2 regions of the Agathobacter sp. LCP21S3_B2 genome follow, and region 2 is predicted to be linked to the other one. Evidence: predicted binding sites of a transcription regulator. Region 2 holds the regulator's gene; the other holds the start of a gene.
What was found. The regulator HrcA, encoded in region 2, represses chaperone genes, less so after heat shock. The targets are predictions, from matches to a motif close to TGTTAGCACTCNNNNNNNNNGAGTGCTAACA.
Positions count from the first base shown of each region.

Region 1: groES (co-chaperone GroES) is a predicted target of HrcA. The motif match lies at 2,260-2,290, and genes of this name have one in related genera.

Region 1 covers NZ_JBQKGQ010000018.1:31,391-39,058, forward strand. The annotation lists gene sfsA (DNA/RNA nuclease SfsA) at 1-90, shown strand, start outside; partial or broken gene ACTQ1L_RS12280 (nitroreductase family protein) at 120-501, shown strand; gene ACTQ1L_RS12285 (AAA family ATPase) at 600-1,316, shown strand; gene ACTQ1L_RS12290 (MarR family winged helix-turn-helix transcriptional regulator) at 1,667-2,101, shown strand; gene groES (co-chaperone GroES) at 2,313-2,597, shown strand; gene groL (chaperonin GroEL) at 2,644-4,257, shown strand; gene ACTQ1L_RS12305 (MarR family winged helix-turn-helix transcriptional regulator) at 4,331-4,837, shown strand; gene ACTQ1L_RS12310 (citrate/2-methylcitrate synthase) at 4,830-6,152, shown strand; gene ACTQ1L_RS12315 (hypothetical protein) at 6,344-6,475, shown strand; gene ACTQ1L_RS12320 (NifB/NifX family molybdenum-iron cluster-binding protein) at 6,689-7,414, shown strand; gene ACTQ1L_RS12325 (DegV family protein) at 7,502-7,668, shown strand, end outside.
Region 2 covers NZ_JBQKGQ010000009.1:70,683-78,350, forward strand. The annotation lists gene dnaJ (molecular chaperone DnaJ) at 1-91, opposite strand, end outside; gene dnaK (molecular chaperone DnaK) at 248-2,146, opposite strand; gene grpE (nucleotide exchange factor GrpE) at 2,288-2,989, opposite strand; gene hrcA (heat-inducible transcriptional repressor HrcA) at 3,004-4,086, opposite strand; gene brxL (protease Lon-related BREX system protein BrxL) at 4,495-6,612, opposite strand; gene pglZ (BREX-1 system phosphatase PglZ type A) at 6,633-7,668, opposite strand, start outside.

The sequences.
Region 1 (7,668 bases), on a different contig from region 2:
GAGGCAAAGGACGCAGGTGTTGAGGTGCTTTCCCTGAAATGTCATGTTGGGATGGATAGGTTGGAAATCATAGGAGAAAATGAGCCTTGAGGGCAAGGCTCTAAGGGAGAGAGAAATCTATGATACGAGAAATTGAGAATAGAAGAAGTATAAGAAAATATAAGCCAGATGAGATCGAAAGAAAGTTAATTGAAGAGATCATATACAGTGCTTCCCTTGCACCATCTGCTAAAAACAGGCAGCCTTGGAAATGAAAAGCGAATTGTTGAAATATGTGATTCGCTGTCCATAGGTGCAGCGATTGAAAATATGATTCTGACAGCAACAGGGTATGGATTAGGTACTTTGTGGATTGCAAATACTTGTTTTGCCTATAATGAGCTGATGGATTTTATCGGAACAGACAGCCAGTTGACAGGAATTGTTGCGGTTGGCTTTGCCGACGAAGCTCCGGACAAAAGACCGAGGAAACCATTCGAAGAAATCGTTGAGTACAGATAGGTAAATCTGAATTGACCAAACTGAAGGTGAAGAATGATTCTTGTCTAAAGGGCAAGAAGATGGGGATTAGAAAGTGTTTTTTACAAGGAGGTGATTAGGTGAATGATCAATTCATACAAGGAGTAATATTTGATTGGGATAAAATTGATAAGGATAGTTATCTGAAGGGAATCAGGGCTTTTAAGGAAGTTGAAAAACTTGATTTCAATAAACCAATCACCTTTTTTGTTGGAGAAAATGGCAGTGGTAAATCAACTTTGTTGGAAGCACTTGCCGTAGCACATGGTTTTAATCCTGAGGGAGGAACAAAGAATTATGTTTTTTCTACGCATGATACACATTCAGAGTTGTGTGATGCGATAAGAATTGTCAAAGGCTATCGGAAGGAAAAGTGGGGATATTTTCTTAGGGCAGAAAGCTTTTATAATGTTGCAACGCAGGAAGAAGAATATGCAGATATTACACATCCTTCCGCTAAATATCATGAAAAATCACATGGAGAGAGTTTTCTCGCATTAGCACAGAATAATATGAATCCAAATGGCTTGTATCTTTTTGACGAGCCGGAAGCTGCATTATCGCCGCAGAGACAGCTTACATTGTTGATGCAAATATACAGATGTGCAAAAGAGGGAGCACAGTTTATTATAGTTACGCATTCGCCAATTTTGTTAGGAATACCAGATGCAGATATCTATTGTTTTGATAATGGACGCATACATCTGTGCGAATATGAGGATACAGAGAGTTACCAGGTAACAGAAATGTTTATAAATAATAGGCAGATGCTGTTGGATAGATTACTAACAGATTAGATAATAAAGAAATAGATAAAGAGAGAATTGTTCAAAGGGTTCATTCGAACTTTGGAGAAGCAGGACGGCTTAACCTGCGAGTTCGATGCCGGGATTTGGAGCAGTCTTGTACAGGAAGTGATTGTGAAATCCAAGGACGATATAAGATTCATGTTCAAGAACGGATTTGAAGTAAGAGTATAGAAATAGGATTTGATGGAACTCGGGCAGTGAAATACTGGGGTGGTTTATGTGGAAAAAATGTAGGCGATATGATATGATAAACGATAAGATGCCCCATGAAAAAAATTTTGATGGATTAATTTGATATTTTGTAAAAAGAGTAAAAACAAAATAGGAGTGAAATTTTGATGAATATTGAAAAAAATTTGAGAGGTGGAAAGTTTAATCGTCTTCTTGAAAAAGCTATGGTTGATGTAAAAAATAAGACAAACCTAAACAGATTGGAACTGGAAGTTGTTTATTTGCTATCTCATTATGATGATATAACAACATTGACGGATATATGTCGGTACACGCAGATGAATAAAGGTCATATGTCTACTACTTTAGAGAATCTTGTTAAACAAGGATACATTGTATGCAAAAGAGATGATAAAGATCGTAGATATGTTATATATGAGCTGACTGATGCGTCGGAACATCTTTGTCAGGAAATGGAGATTCTCTGGGCAGAGTTAACCGCCAAGGTGGTGGAAGGAATTGATGAAAGTTCTTTGGCGGTATTTAACCGGGTGTCTGAGCAGATTAGTCATAATATAGACAGATTGTTGGAGAATGACTAGGAATTGTTACACCGAGTAATCGGTGTGCAATTTTTTTATTTCTTTTGAAAAAATGGGTTGACATAGGTTTTTTATGTGCTATAATCCTTTTTAAACAAACAGTTTGGAAACAAACTGTTTATATATGCTTCATATGAAGCATATATTTTTTACAAAATAAGTAGCACTCAATACAAGAGAGTGCTAACAATAAAGGAAAGAGGTAATGATTATGCAGTTAAAACCATTAGGAGAGCGTGTTGTTTTAAAACAGCAGGAAGCAGAAGAAAAAACCCAGTCCGGAATTATATTACCGGATAGTGCAAAAGAAAAGCCACAGACAGCTGTTGTCATTGCAGTAGGACCTGGAAGTGAAAAGAATGGAAAGAAAACAGAAATGCAGGTAAAAGAAGGCGACCGTGTGATTTATTCTCAGTATTCCGGTACAGATGTTAAGTTGGAGGATGAGGAATATATCATCGTAAATCAGTCCGATATTATTGCAATTGTGGAGTAGTAAAATAAAAATACAGTTATTTTATATGTAGAAAGAAGGAATTAACATGGCAAAGGAAATTTTGTTTGATATCGATGCAAGAAAAAAGATGGAAGCAGGCGTTGATAAGCTGGCAGATACAGTAAAGGTGACAATCGGACCTAAGGGACGTAACGTTGTATTGGATAAATCTTACGGAACTCCTTTGATTACGAACGATGGTGTTACGATTGCAAAGGAGATTGAACTGGAAGATCCTTATGAGAATATGGGTGCACAACTTGTGAAAGAGGTCGCAACCAAAACGAATGACATTGCAGGAGACGGCACGACAACGGCAACTGTTTTGGCACAGGCTCTAGTAGGCGAGGGTATGAAAAATATAGCAGCAGGTGCAAATCCAATTATTTTGCGAAAAGGAATGAAGAAAGCAGCAGATACAACTATTGAAGCACTGGTTAAAATGAGCAAGCCTGTAACCGGAAAAGATCACATTGCAAAGGTTGCTGCAATATCTGCAGGTAATGATGAAGTCGGAACAATGATTGCCGATGCAATGGAAAAGGTTGGAGAGAATGGCGTCATCACAATAGAAGAATCAAAGACGATGCAGACAGAGATAGAGGTTGTAGAGGGAATGCAGTTTGACAACGGTTATTTATCTGCTTACATGTGTGATGATAAAGAAAAGATGATAGCTAATATGAATCATCCATACATTTTGATTACGGACAAAAAGATATCTAATATAAAGGATATTCTTCCTATATTGGAGCAGGTAATGCAGCAGGGAAGAGAAATGCTGATTATTGCAGATGACGTAGAGGGTGAAGCACTTACAACACTAATCGTAAACAGGTTGAGAGGCACACTCAAGGTCGTAGCTGTAAAGGCACCGGGGTATGGTGATGGTCGTAAGGAGATGTTAAAGGATATTGCAATTCTGACAGGGGGACAGGCAGTACTCGATGACCTTGGCATGCAATTAAAGGATATCACAGTTGATATGCTTGGACAGACTAAATCAGTTAAAGTAACAAAGGAACATACAACCATCGTGGATGGCGAGGGCAAGAAACAGGACATTGAAGAAAGAATCGCAATGATTAAGAGACAGGCTGCAGATGCTTCTGAGTACGACAGGGATAAGCTGGTAGACCGGATGGCTAAGCTCGGCGGTGGTGTTGCAGTTATTAAGATTGGAGCCGCAACTGAAACAGAGATGAAGGAAGCTAAGTATCGTATAGAGGATGCATTAAATGCCACTAGGGCTGCTGTGTCAGAGGGTATCATTAGTGGCGGTGGCTCTGCTTATGTTCACGCACAAAAGGCGGTATATGACATGATATCAAGCATGGAGGGTGATGAGAGAACAGGAGCAGAGATTGTAGCCAAGGCATTAGAGGCTCCGCTTCGTGCCATTGCTGAAAATGCAGGCTTAGAGGGTGCTGTCATCATCAATAAGGTAAAGGAGTCAGATGAGGGCATAGGCTTTGATGCAGTTTCTGAACAGTACGTCAATATGGTCGATGCAGGAATTATTGATCCTGTCAAGGTTACAAGAAGTGCACTTTCCAATGCGATTAGTGTGTCATCAACCTTATTAACAACGGAAGCTGCTGTGGCAAATATTAAGGAAACAGCACCTGCAATGCCGGCACAACCGGAAATGGGCTATTAAAATAATCCATTCTCTTTTACGAAGGGAAGTGACAGTCTGTTGCTTCCCTTATTTTAAATAAAGGAGGAGTAATATGGCAGAAACTTTAGGAAATACAGATATTATAAAGCTGTCCAACGAATTGATATACCAAAGGCACTTGTTTAACCGGGAGCATAGAAAAGATGTCTTTATGAAAATGAGTATCCCGGAATACATTGCATTACAATATATTGCAATGGAGGAGACATCCGACATTTATGCAGGACGAGTCTATCTGAAGGATTTAGCGGACAAGCTTCAGATGACGATGCGACAGATTTCTAAAATGGTAGAAAAGCTACGAGACGTAGGATATGTATTATGGTCTCATGACGGTAACGGCAGTGAGGGCACCTATGTTACAATTACTGAAAGCGGACGAAGCCTGTTAAGGGCGCAGGAAGAAACACTTAAGAAGTATTACGGGAAGGTGTTCGAAAAGTTTGGAAAGGATAATTTGATTCAGTTACTACAGCTTATGAAGCAGTTGGAAACTATTATGAGCAGTGAGGTGGAGAATCTGGAGGTGAATAGAGATGACAACGGAGCAGATGAATGATTATTTTGAAGAATTGGAAGCAGTTTGTCTGAAAAATGATAACATTGCTCCGCGGTTATTTGAAGAATATGGCGTAAACAAAGGGCTTAGAGATGAAAATGGGAAAGGTGTCCTTACAGGACTTACCAACATATCAAAAATAGTGTCTTCAAAAATTGTTGATAATCAGAAGATTCCCTGCGATGGGGAATTGTGGTACCGGGGCTATCGAGTGGAAGATTTGATTCATTGTTTAGGACAAAATGAGTTTGGATTTGAAAAAATAGCATATCTTCTTTTGATGGGAAAACTGCCTGATGAAAGAGAGAAGGAAGACTTCGATAGAATTATTGGAGAGTGTAGGACATTGCCAACCAATTTTACAAGGGATGTCATTATGAAAGCACCTTCGGAGGATGTCATGAATTCCATGACCCGGAGTATTCTTACCCTGGCATCTTATGATAAAAAGGTAAAAGAACCAAGTGTCAGCAATTCGCTGCGTCAGTGCATCCAGCTCATCAGTGAGTTCCCATTGTTGGCAGTATATGGATATAATGCTTACAATCATTATGAAAAAAATGAGAGTATGTATATTCATCATCCCGATAAACAGCTTTCCACCGCGGAAAATCTATTGATGCTTCTGCGACCAGACAGGAAATATACCCTTACAGAGGCAAAGGTTTTAGATACGGCACTCATTTTGCATATGGAACATGGAGGAGGTAATAATTCTACATTTACCACAAGAGTCGTTACGTCATCCGGGTCTGACACTTATTCTACGATGGCAGCAGCAATGTGTTCGCTAAAAGGACCAAAACACGGAGGCGCCAACATTAAGGTAATGGAAATGATGGATGATATTAGGGCGCATATAAAGGATTATTCAGATAAGGATGAGATAGAAGCATACTTAAGAAGGATTGTTGATAAAGATGCATTTGACCAAAAGGGCTTAATCTATGGAATGGGACATGCAGTATATTCTATTTCTGATCCGAGGGAGCGAGTATTTAAAGATTATGTAAAACAACTGGCAGAGGAAAAGAAAAGGCAAAAAGATCTTGAATTGTATGAAAACATAGAGATGCTTGCTCCAAAGATCATAGCAGATAAAAGACATATCTATAAAGGTGTCAGTCCCAATGTAGATTTTTACAGTGGATTTGTCTACGATATGCTGGGTATACCGGTAGAACTTTATACAGCCATGTTTGCAGTAGCTAGAATCGTAGGTTGGAGTGCACACAGAATAGAAGAGATGATTTGCACGGATAAAATCATCAGACCAGCATATATGAGTATTATGGAAGAAAAAAGACTCAGTTAGAGAGCTTTCTAACCAAGATTTCAGATGGTGTAATAATAAAATAATGCGTCAGCATATACATAAAATTAAAGAGCAGCAGACCATGTTCAAAGTGGTTTAAGAATGTAGAAACTAAAAACGGTAAGGACTGCAGGCTATGGCTTGCAGCCTTGCTCTCATAATGGAGGTAATGCGTATGCAGAAGAAAATGATTGAAGAAGGTAAGAAGAGAACTTAAAGAGGGATATCCATATGCTTATGTATGGAATCGTGAAGAAGAGTTCGGTGAGATTGGCTCTATTCAAATTAAAATGGAGCAGGGTGGCCTTGTAAGGGTTGCATAATGGAATAATCGATTTGACGGCACTCAGGCAGAAATGCTTGGGTGCTTTTTTACTGGTAAAATTACGGGTTGAGTGATATAATATAATTTAGTAGTTTTGTAACCATTTTGAGAGGTAAAACATTGTAAACAAGGAACAATCCCGTATTCATATAGTGTGGCTTTTATTGGCATCCGGGATAGATCTGGATGCTTTTTTGATTGGAGGGATTTGATGGGATGTGTATGTCCGAAATGTAAATCGAATAATATAATTCCCATAATGTATGGGTATCCAACGCACGATGCTTTTAAAGAGGCTGAAAAAGGAAATATCAAGCTTGGTGGCTGTGAAGTTTTTATCGGTGGCGGTCAACCAGATCGATTCTGCAAGGATTGTGAAACAGAATGGTGTGTAGAGAATTTCCTTGTAGAAGATATAGTAAAGATTAGATTTCGCTATTGGTCTAATTGGGGATATTATGATCCTGAATCAATGGAGGAAGACCAATGGGCATTTGAAGTATTCCCGGATGGAACAGTTAAGTATTTTGCTTATCCTAGAGCAAGCAGGAGAGTTCTTGATAAAGAAGTAGTTCATATTGAAATCGAAAAGGTTATGGATTTTTATCAGAATGTAATATGGCTCTATCGTCCGTGGACAGAAATAGAAGAATGCAGAGTTTGTGATGGTTGCAGTTATGAATTGACCATTACATATAAAGATAACAGAAAGAAGAAATTGACAGGTGATTTGGGTGGAGGTGCTCAGACTGCGTTAGCGGCAGCGGGCATTAAGCTTTTTGGTGGAGTTTCAGGAGATGCGGATAAAGCAGTAGAAGCTTTTATCAATGATGCGCTTGATTATAATCCGGATGTGAAGTGTTCTAACCATGAGAACAACAATGGGGAAGGACATACATGTGGTGAGCATGGATGCGGAAGCCATAGCTGTCATTAAGAAAAATATATAAATACACCAGTGAAATAATACAGATTGGTGCAGTTCTCTTAGATGAAGGATTCAACAGAAAACGAGGTATTAAAGATGATAAAAATTATATCAGACAGTACATGTGATCTGTCACAGGAAGTTTTAGAAAGATACGATATAGATATTATTCCGCTTCATATTGTAAAAGGAGATGAAGAACTGGAGGATGGACCGCAGATAGACATTCACGCATTGTATGAGTGGGCTGATAAAAATAAGAC
Region 2 (7,668 bases):
TCGCCTGCTGTCTGAAGGCTTTTTTAATCTCTGCATCTGTTGCGGTCTTAGATACTCCTAATACCTCATAATAATCTCTTTTTTCTGCCATAATTGAAAATTCCTTTTATTATACAACTAATTCGCAAGGTCGGCCAAGCGGCCAACCTTGCGAGTAATTTTACTTACGCAGCCATTATGATGCTTTGATTGATAACCCGAATTACAGGTCATTAATCCTCATATCATTATGGCAGCATCTGTTTAATTATACTTCCTTGAAATCTGCGTCGATGACATCATCATCTGCTCCGTTTGAAGCGCCTGCATTCATATCAGGTCCTGCCCCTGCTGCTCCTGCATTCATGTCAGGTCCTGCTCCAGCTGCTCCCTGCGCTGCCTGAGCCTGCTCATACATCTTTGCAAATACCTTCTGAGCACTCTGTGTGAGCTTCTCCTGTGCTGCCTTAAGCTCTGCAACATCAGCCTCTGTCATAGCCTCAGCCTCTTTATGTGCATCAAGGAATGACTTAACTGCTGCGATATCAGCCTCAACTGCTGACTTATCAGCGGCATCAACAGAATCTCCAACCTGCTTTAATGCATCCTCTGTCTGGAATACAAAGCTCTCAGCATCATTTCTTGCATCGATTGCTTCTTTTCTCTTCTTATCCTGTGCCTCAAACTCAGCAGCCTCTTTAACAGCCTTATCAATCTCATCATCAGACATATTAGATCCTGCTGTGATTGTGATGTGCTGCTCTTTTCCTGTTCCAAGATCCTTTGCAGACACATTTACGATACCATTTGCATCGATATCGAATGTAACCTCAATCTGTGGAACTCCACGACGTGCTGGTGGGATACCATCAAGTCTGAACTGTCCGAGTGATTTATTATCGCGGGCGAACTGTCTCTCACCCTGTACTACGTTGATATCAACGGCTGTCTGGTTATCAGCGGCTGTAGAGAATATCTGGCTCTTTCTTGTAGGAATAGTTGTATTTCTCTCGATAAGTCTTGTAGCAACACCACCCATTGTCTCGATTGAAAGAGAAAGTGGAGTAACATCAAGGAGAAGTACTTCGCCGGCACCGGCATCTCCTGCAAGCTTACCACCCTGGATAGAAGCACCGATTGCTACGCACTCATCAGGGTTAAGAGACTTGCTTGGCTCTTTTCCTGTCATCTGCTTTACCTTGTCCTGTACAGCCGGAATACGTGTAGAACCACCTACAAGTAATACCTGTCCAAGATCTGCATTTGTAATGCCTGCATCCTTCATAGCGTTCTGTACAGGGATTGCTGTTCTCTCTACGAGGTCATGTGTCAGCTCATCGAATTTAGCTCTTGTAAGAGTCATATCGAAATGCTTTGGTCCCTCTGCTGTAGCTGTGATGAATGGAAGGTTGATGTTTGTAGTAGTAGCTGAAGACAGCTCCTTCTTTGCCTTCTCAGCAGCTTCCTTTAATCTCTGGAGTGCCATCTTGTCTGTAGAAAGATCAACACCCTCTGCCTTCTTGAACTCGTCAATCATCCACTGTGTTACTTTGTTATCGAAATCATCACCACCAAGGTGTGTATCACCGTTTGTAGATAATACTTCGATGACTCCGTCACCAATCTCGATGATAGATACATCAAATGTACCACCACCAAGGTCATAAACCATAATCTTCTGCTCTTTCTCATTGTCAAGACCATAAGCAAGTGCTGCTGCTGTAGGCTCGTTGATGATACGCTTTACATCAAGACCTGCAATCTTGCCGGCATCCTTTGTAGCCTGACGCTGAGCATCGTTGAAGTAAGCCGGTACTGTGATAACTGCCTCTGTAACCTTCTCACCGAGGTATCCCTCTGCATCAGCCTTTAACTTCTGAAGTACCATAGCTGAAATCTGCTGTGGGCTGTAGCTCTTGTCATCAATCTGTACCTTGTAATCTGTACCCATATGTCTCTTGATAGAAGAAATTGTCTTCTCAGCATTTGTAACTGCCTGACGCTTTGCAGGCTCACCGATAAGTCTCTCTCCTGTCTTTGTGAAAGCAACTACTGAAGGTGTGGTTCTTGCACCCTCCTGGTTTGCTATAACTGTAGGTTTTCCACCTTCCATAACTGCTACGCAGCTGTTTGTTGTTCCTAAATCAATACCAATGATTTTGCCCATTTTATTTTCCTCCTATTAAATATAGCGTTTTTACATGTTTAATATATTTGTAACCATCCGTTGTCTCACAGGAATCCCTTAAATGCTGTCTGCATTCATATAAATCTGATTCACTGTCATGCCGGATAGATGTACACATCATTACTGTACTACCGATACCATGCTGTGGCGTACCACTGAATCCTTGTACATATAACCCTTCTGAAGCTCCTGTGCTACGGTGCCTGACTCAAGTTCATCATTTTCAACCTGCATCACCGCATTGTGGAAATCAGGATCAAACTCCTGTCCTACGCACTCTATTGGCTTTACACCTGCAGCATCAAGCTCTGTGAGCATCTGCTTGTAGACCTTATCCATACCTGTGATAAAAGGATCATCCTTCTTATCATCCGGTACTGCTGCAAGACCTCTCTCGAAATTGTCGATTACAGGAAGGATTTTCTCAACTATTGTCTTTGCTCCCATGTCAAACATCTGGGATTTTTCCTTCTCACTTCTCTTGCGGAAGTTCTCAAACTCTGCCATCTGTCTTTTCAGACGGTCGTTAAGTTCTTCTATCTGCTCATCCTTCTTGTCTTTTTTCTTTTTCTTGAAGAGACCTTTCTTTTCATCTGACTTATCATCTGCTTTATCATCTGCTTTTTCATCTGCTTTTTCATCTGCTTTTGCTTCTGCATCAGTCGAAGCATCATCATCTGATTCAGTTTCATTCATATCTGTATCTTTTGCTTCTTCGGCTGCCTGAGTGCTTTCCTCATCAGCTCCTTCAATCTCTATCTCTTCTGCTTTGTTTTCTGCAGTCTCATTGTCGATTGTTTCTTTTTTAATATCCTCTGGCATTTTTGACCACCTTCCTATGTTTCATCCTCAGACTTCTTATAAATTCCATCTAACTGGGATTTAAGAGTCTTTAGATTATCCATTACTTTTTCATAATCCATGCGCTTTGGTCCGACAATTCCTATCGTGCCCTTTACGCCCTCACCCAGATCATATGTCGCAGTGACAACACTGCAGTCCTTCATGGTCTGGATTGGAGATTCATTCCCTATATAAACCTGAATACCTGTTCCATTGTCCTTCTTCTCGGAATCGGATAGGGATTCAGTAACAAGGCTTGCTAGCTCTTCCTTTTCCTCAAATGCTGACAAAAGTGTCGCTACATTATTGGAATCCGAAAGCTCAGGATACTTCAGTATATTTGTCGCTCCGCTGGTGTAAATCTTAAGATCCTCACTCTCAGCGAAGGTCTGTGCCAATGCATCAATCACATCAGAGACAATTCCTGAATGAATACCAGCGCGTTCCTTTATGCTTGCAATGTTTCCAAGATTAATCTCGTTCATTGCGAGTCCGTTTAGTGAGGTGTTAAGCAGAATGTTGAGCTTAAGTATCGTCTCATTGTCAAGCGGCTCATATAAATCAAGCATCTTGTTTCTGACCATATTATTGTTCATAACAATTACTGCAAGCAGGTGCTGGTCGTCAACCTGTGAAAGCTGGATGAATTTCACCTTGTTGTGATTGACATCCGGTGCAGAAACAAGTGTGGCATAATTGGTATTGTTTGCAAGTACCTTTGCCGCCTGCTTTAACACATGCTCCATCTTCTCGGTATTTTCAATGACCAGCTCCTTCATATCAGAAAGCTCTTTTTCCTTCTTATCATTGGTCTCTATAAGATGGTCTACATATAATCTGTAGCCCTTATCCGAGGGAATTCTTCCTGCTGAGGTATGTGGCTGTACTATATAGCCCATCTCCTCTAAGTCACTCATCTCATTTCTGATTGTTGCCGAGCTCAGATTAAGATCTGTATATTTTGAAATTGTACGTGAGCCAACCGGCTCTCCTGTGGCGAGATAATTGCGGATGATTGCATCCAGTATGGTAAGCTGTCTCTCGCTCAACTCTAGTTCTTTGTTTTCATTTTCCATTGGTCACACGCTCCATCTGAAGTATGCTTTTAATTTATTAGCACTCTGTATTTTGGAGTGCTAATTTTTTATCTGTACATAACATACCACCACCTATTAGCAATGTCAACCCTCGAGTGCTAATTTTTTTAATAAAATTTTTGAAACCCTTGATTTTACAGGGGTTTCAGGCTTTATTAATTTTCTATTAAATTGATTTTGGCGGTATTTACACCACTTTTACACCATTTTTTCAAGTTTTTCTATTTCCACCTTTGCGTCATACCTATTATTTAGGTGATTATATACATCATGAAAAATAAAAAGCACTGTAAACCGATAATCCAACAGTTTTCAGTGCTTTTTTCATGTTTTTTCTTTTAAATTTTCCTCAGACATCTATATGAATGAAACTTATCCCTCCTTATATTACTCTACCCCCAACGCCTTAAACACTGCATCTTCCGCACTCTGATAAGGAATCAGCTGAAATGCACTCATCAGATCAGCCGGAACACTTGCAAAATCAACAAACGAGGTACTCGGAATCAGCACCTTCTTTGCGCCGCTATCCAGACACACCTGAAGTGTATTAGCAAGTTCATCCACCTTTATCATTGTGCCACTAATTGTTATATCTCCCAACACTGCCAAATTGCTGACAACAGGCTTTCCAAGGGCAATCGAACAAAGTGCAATCAATGTTGAAAGTGCCAATTTGTCTGTCATACCGATACCCTGCAAATCCTGATAATTGATGATGTAATCCTGGGTTGAGGTGCTGATAGAGCCACTGATCCGATTGCCGTTGGCTTTCAGATAATTAAATGCCGTGTTCACAGCTTCCTTGCATTTGGAATCACTGCCTAAGCCTGTCCGTTCAATCTTGCCATTGCCCGGAAGCATCTGGCTTTCCAAACGGAATACACCAATCATACCACTTTTTCCTCTGGATACGGTATAAACCTGTCCCGGATTGCACATTCCATCCGGTATCAATTTACCGCCTCCTTGCTCCGGTACAGAAACATAATGTTCTGACATATCCTCCAGGTCGATATAGGAGAAATTCACATCATAAAACTCCATACCGCCCAGCTTTTTCAGCTGTTCTTTTACACGGCGGCGCATTTCCAATGCAATCTGAATAACTTCTTCCAATTCTTCTTTGGTAAACTCACCATTTGGGTACATCAACTTCAGATAACCGTCTATCATACGACGAACCGCAATTGTATCACGCTGATTCAGATTTCTCCCCAAGCGGAAGTAGTGATCAAGCGCATCTCCATACTGCTCCTTGCGAAGCTCTCGGATGAACTCTGCCAAATAGTCACTGATAAAACCATAATCATCGGTAAAATGCTCCGGTCTGAACTTCGGTATCTCCCATCCTGGAAGATAACAGTGCATACGATCAAGAAATGCTGTATCTGTTCCCATTTCCTGCGGGAAAGGTGCAAACAGACTGGACGTTTTCAACAGCACGTCCACACTCTGATTGATATTTCCCACAAATACCATGGACGCAGTAGCAGCTTTTTCTTCTTTGCCACGGGCAAAAGAGCCGGATGCCATGTAATCCTTCATAATCTGAATGCCATCTTTATCTTTAAACTTGATACCTGCCACTTCATCAAAGGCTACACAGTCCCATAAGCCGACCAGTCCGACCGTTTTGCGTCCCATATTGTAAAACAGGTTTGCAACCGTCGTCTGTCCACCGGAAATCAAAATACTGTTGGGTGAAATCTCTTTGTAAAGATGAGATTTACCGGTGCTTCTCGGTCCAAGCTCACAAAGATTAAAGTTATTCTCAACTAATGGAATCATACGGGTCAAGAGCAACCATTTCTCACGGTATGTGAATTCATCCGGTTCCATTCCGATAGAACGAAGAAGGATATCCAACCATTCATCTTTCGTAAAAGCTTTTCGTCCCTGCTTCAGTTCATCAATATCAATGTGCGGCATCTGGATTGGTGTCAGCTTACGGATACTGATTGGTGAAATATCTTTCTGCTTTTTCTGTTTGGAACGAAGCGGATTTCCATCAATGTCCTCAATACCAAAGTTATTGTCACCTTCAACCTCATAATCCAGCTGAACAATACACCAGATACCGCCGCAGAGCAGGCGATCAAATTTTTCTGGATATTCATCGGCAATCGGTACATTACCAACGCCCAAATTAGAAAACTCTGCAAAAAAGCAATCCTTTTTCATATCCAGTCGAACAGTCACCATATCAATAATCGTGTGACTACCTTTTTTACGCAACTGAGACAGAATCTTCTGTGATTCATCCGGGCGTACAAAGTTGTCAGCAAGAATACGCTTCACGTTCTGTACACCTTTCTCTATAACAGTCTCATCATCTGAACTGCAATACTGTCCCAACAAGAACTCAAGAACATACACCGGGACATTCGCCCCTTCTTTAATTTTCTTTGTCAGGTCTTTCCGAACAATCTTACCGTCAAAGTTCTGACGGAGCTTGTTCTTTATTTCTTCGCGGGTACTTTCACCCTCTGCAAATTGCTCCATCTTTCTCTCCTCCTGCGGCATTAATTAAAAAAATCAAACTCATCCACCGCAAAGGCGATGTCAATCTGGAACGGCTCACGCTGTGGCATCTGTAATCCCTGTTCATCTGCAATTACCAGATAATAAGTAGCTGTATTGCTGTATTTTAGAGATTTTAGATTAAACTGACAACGGAAAGTTCTTTCTGCACCGTTATCGCTGGTCTTATCTGCAATAATCTTCTGAATATCACTAATCTGCTTGCCGTCCTCATCTGTAAAGTAAACCTGATAGGTTGCAGCTTCACGGTTTGTACTGACCGCATCTTTTTGATAGAAGTTCAATGAAAAAATCATATTGCTAATCTTACGGTTTGCGGACAGTAAATTAACCGTTACCGGCTTAGTATCATATTTCTGTTTATTACGCTTGTATTCCATAGAATCATTACGGAGATAATGGTACTCAATCACTGGAACAACCATTTCCTGCAAACTGATACCACCATGCACAAAATTCATACCGCCGCCATTCATTTTGATACGAATACTTTCTCTCGGTGCAAATCCATCAAATTCCGTATTTCCACCCAGGAATTTTACAGGCATCAAGTAATCTGGTTGCACCCCCTTCTGCATAATTGCATATCTTCTGCCATACTCCACACATCGCTTGATACTTTCTTTTTTTGTAATGTCAGAGTTTGTTACATTCACATCAAAAAAGCCTCTTTTATCTACTTTGTCCTCTTCCTTCAAAGGACTGTATGTATAAAGAAATCCATGATCTGCCGTAATTAGAATATTCGTTCCGCCAAATTCATTTACAATGATACGCACAAGATTCTTTAATTCTGAAATTGCCTTGTCACACGCAGCAAAAACTGCAGTATCCGAAGTGTGGCTGGCTTCATCAATGGTATCGTGGTAAATATAGACCACATCCATACCTTTTACCAAAGCACTTCTTTCCGCTCGTTTCATAGCAATGATGTCATTATACTTTAAAGCCACGCTTGCCGAATCTTCTGTTTTCAGAACCTTATCCCTATAAGTACTTGCCGTAGACTGTCCATCT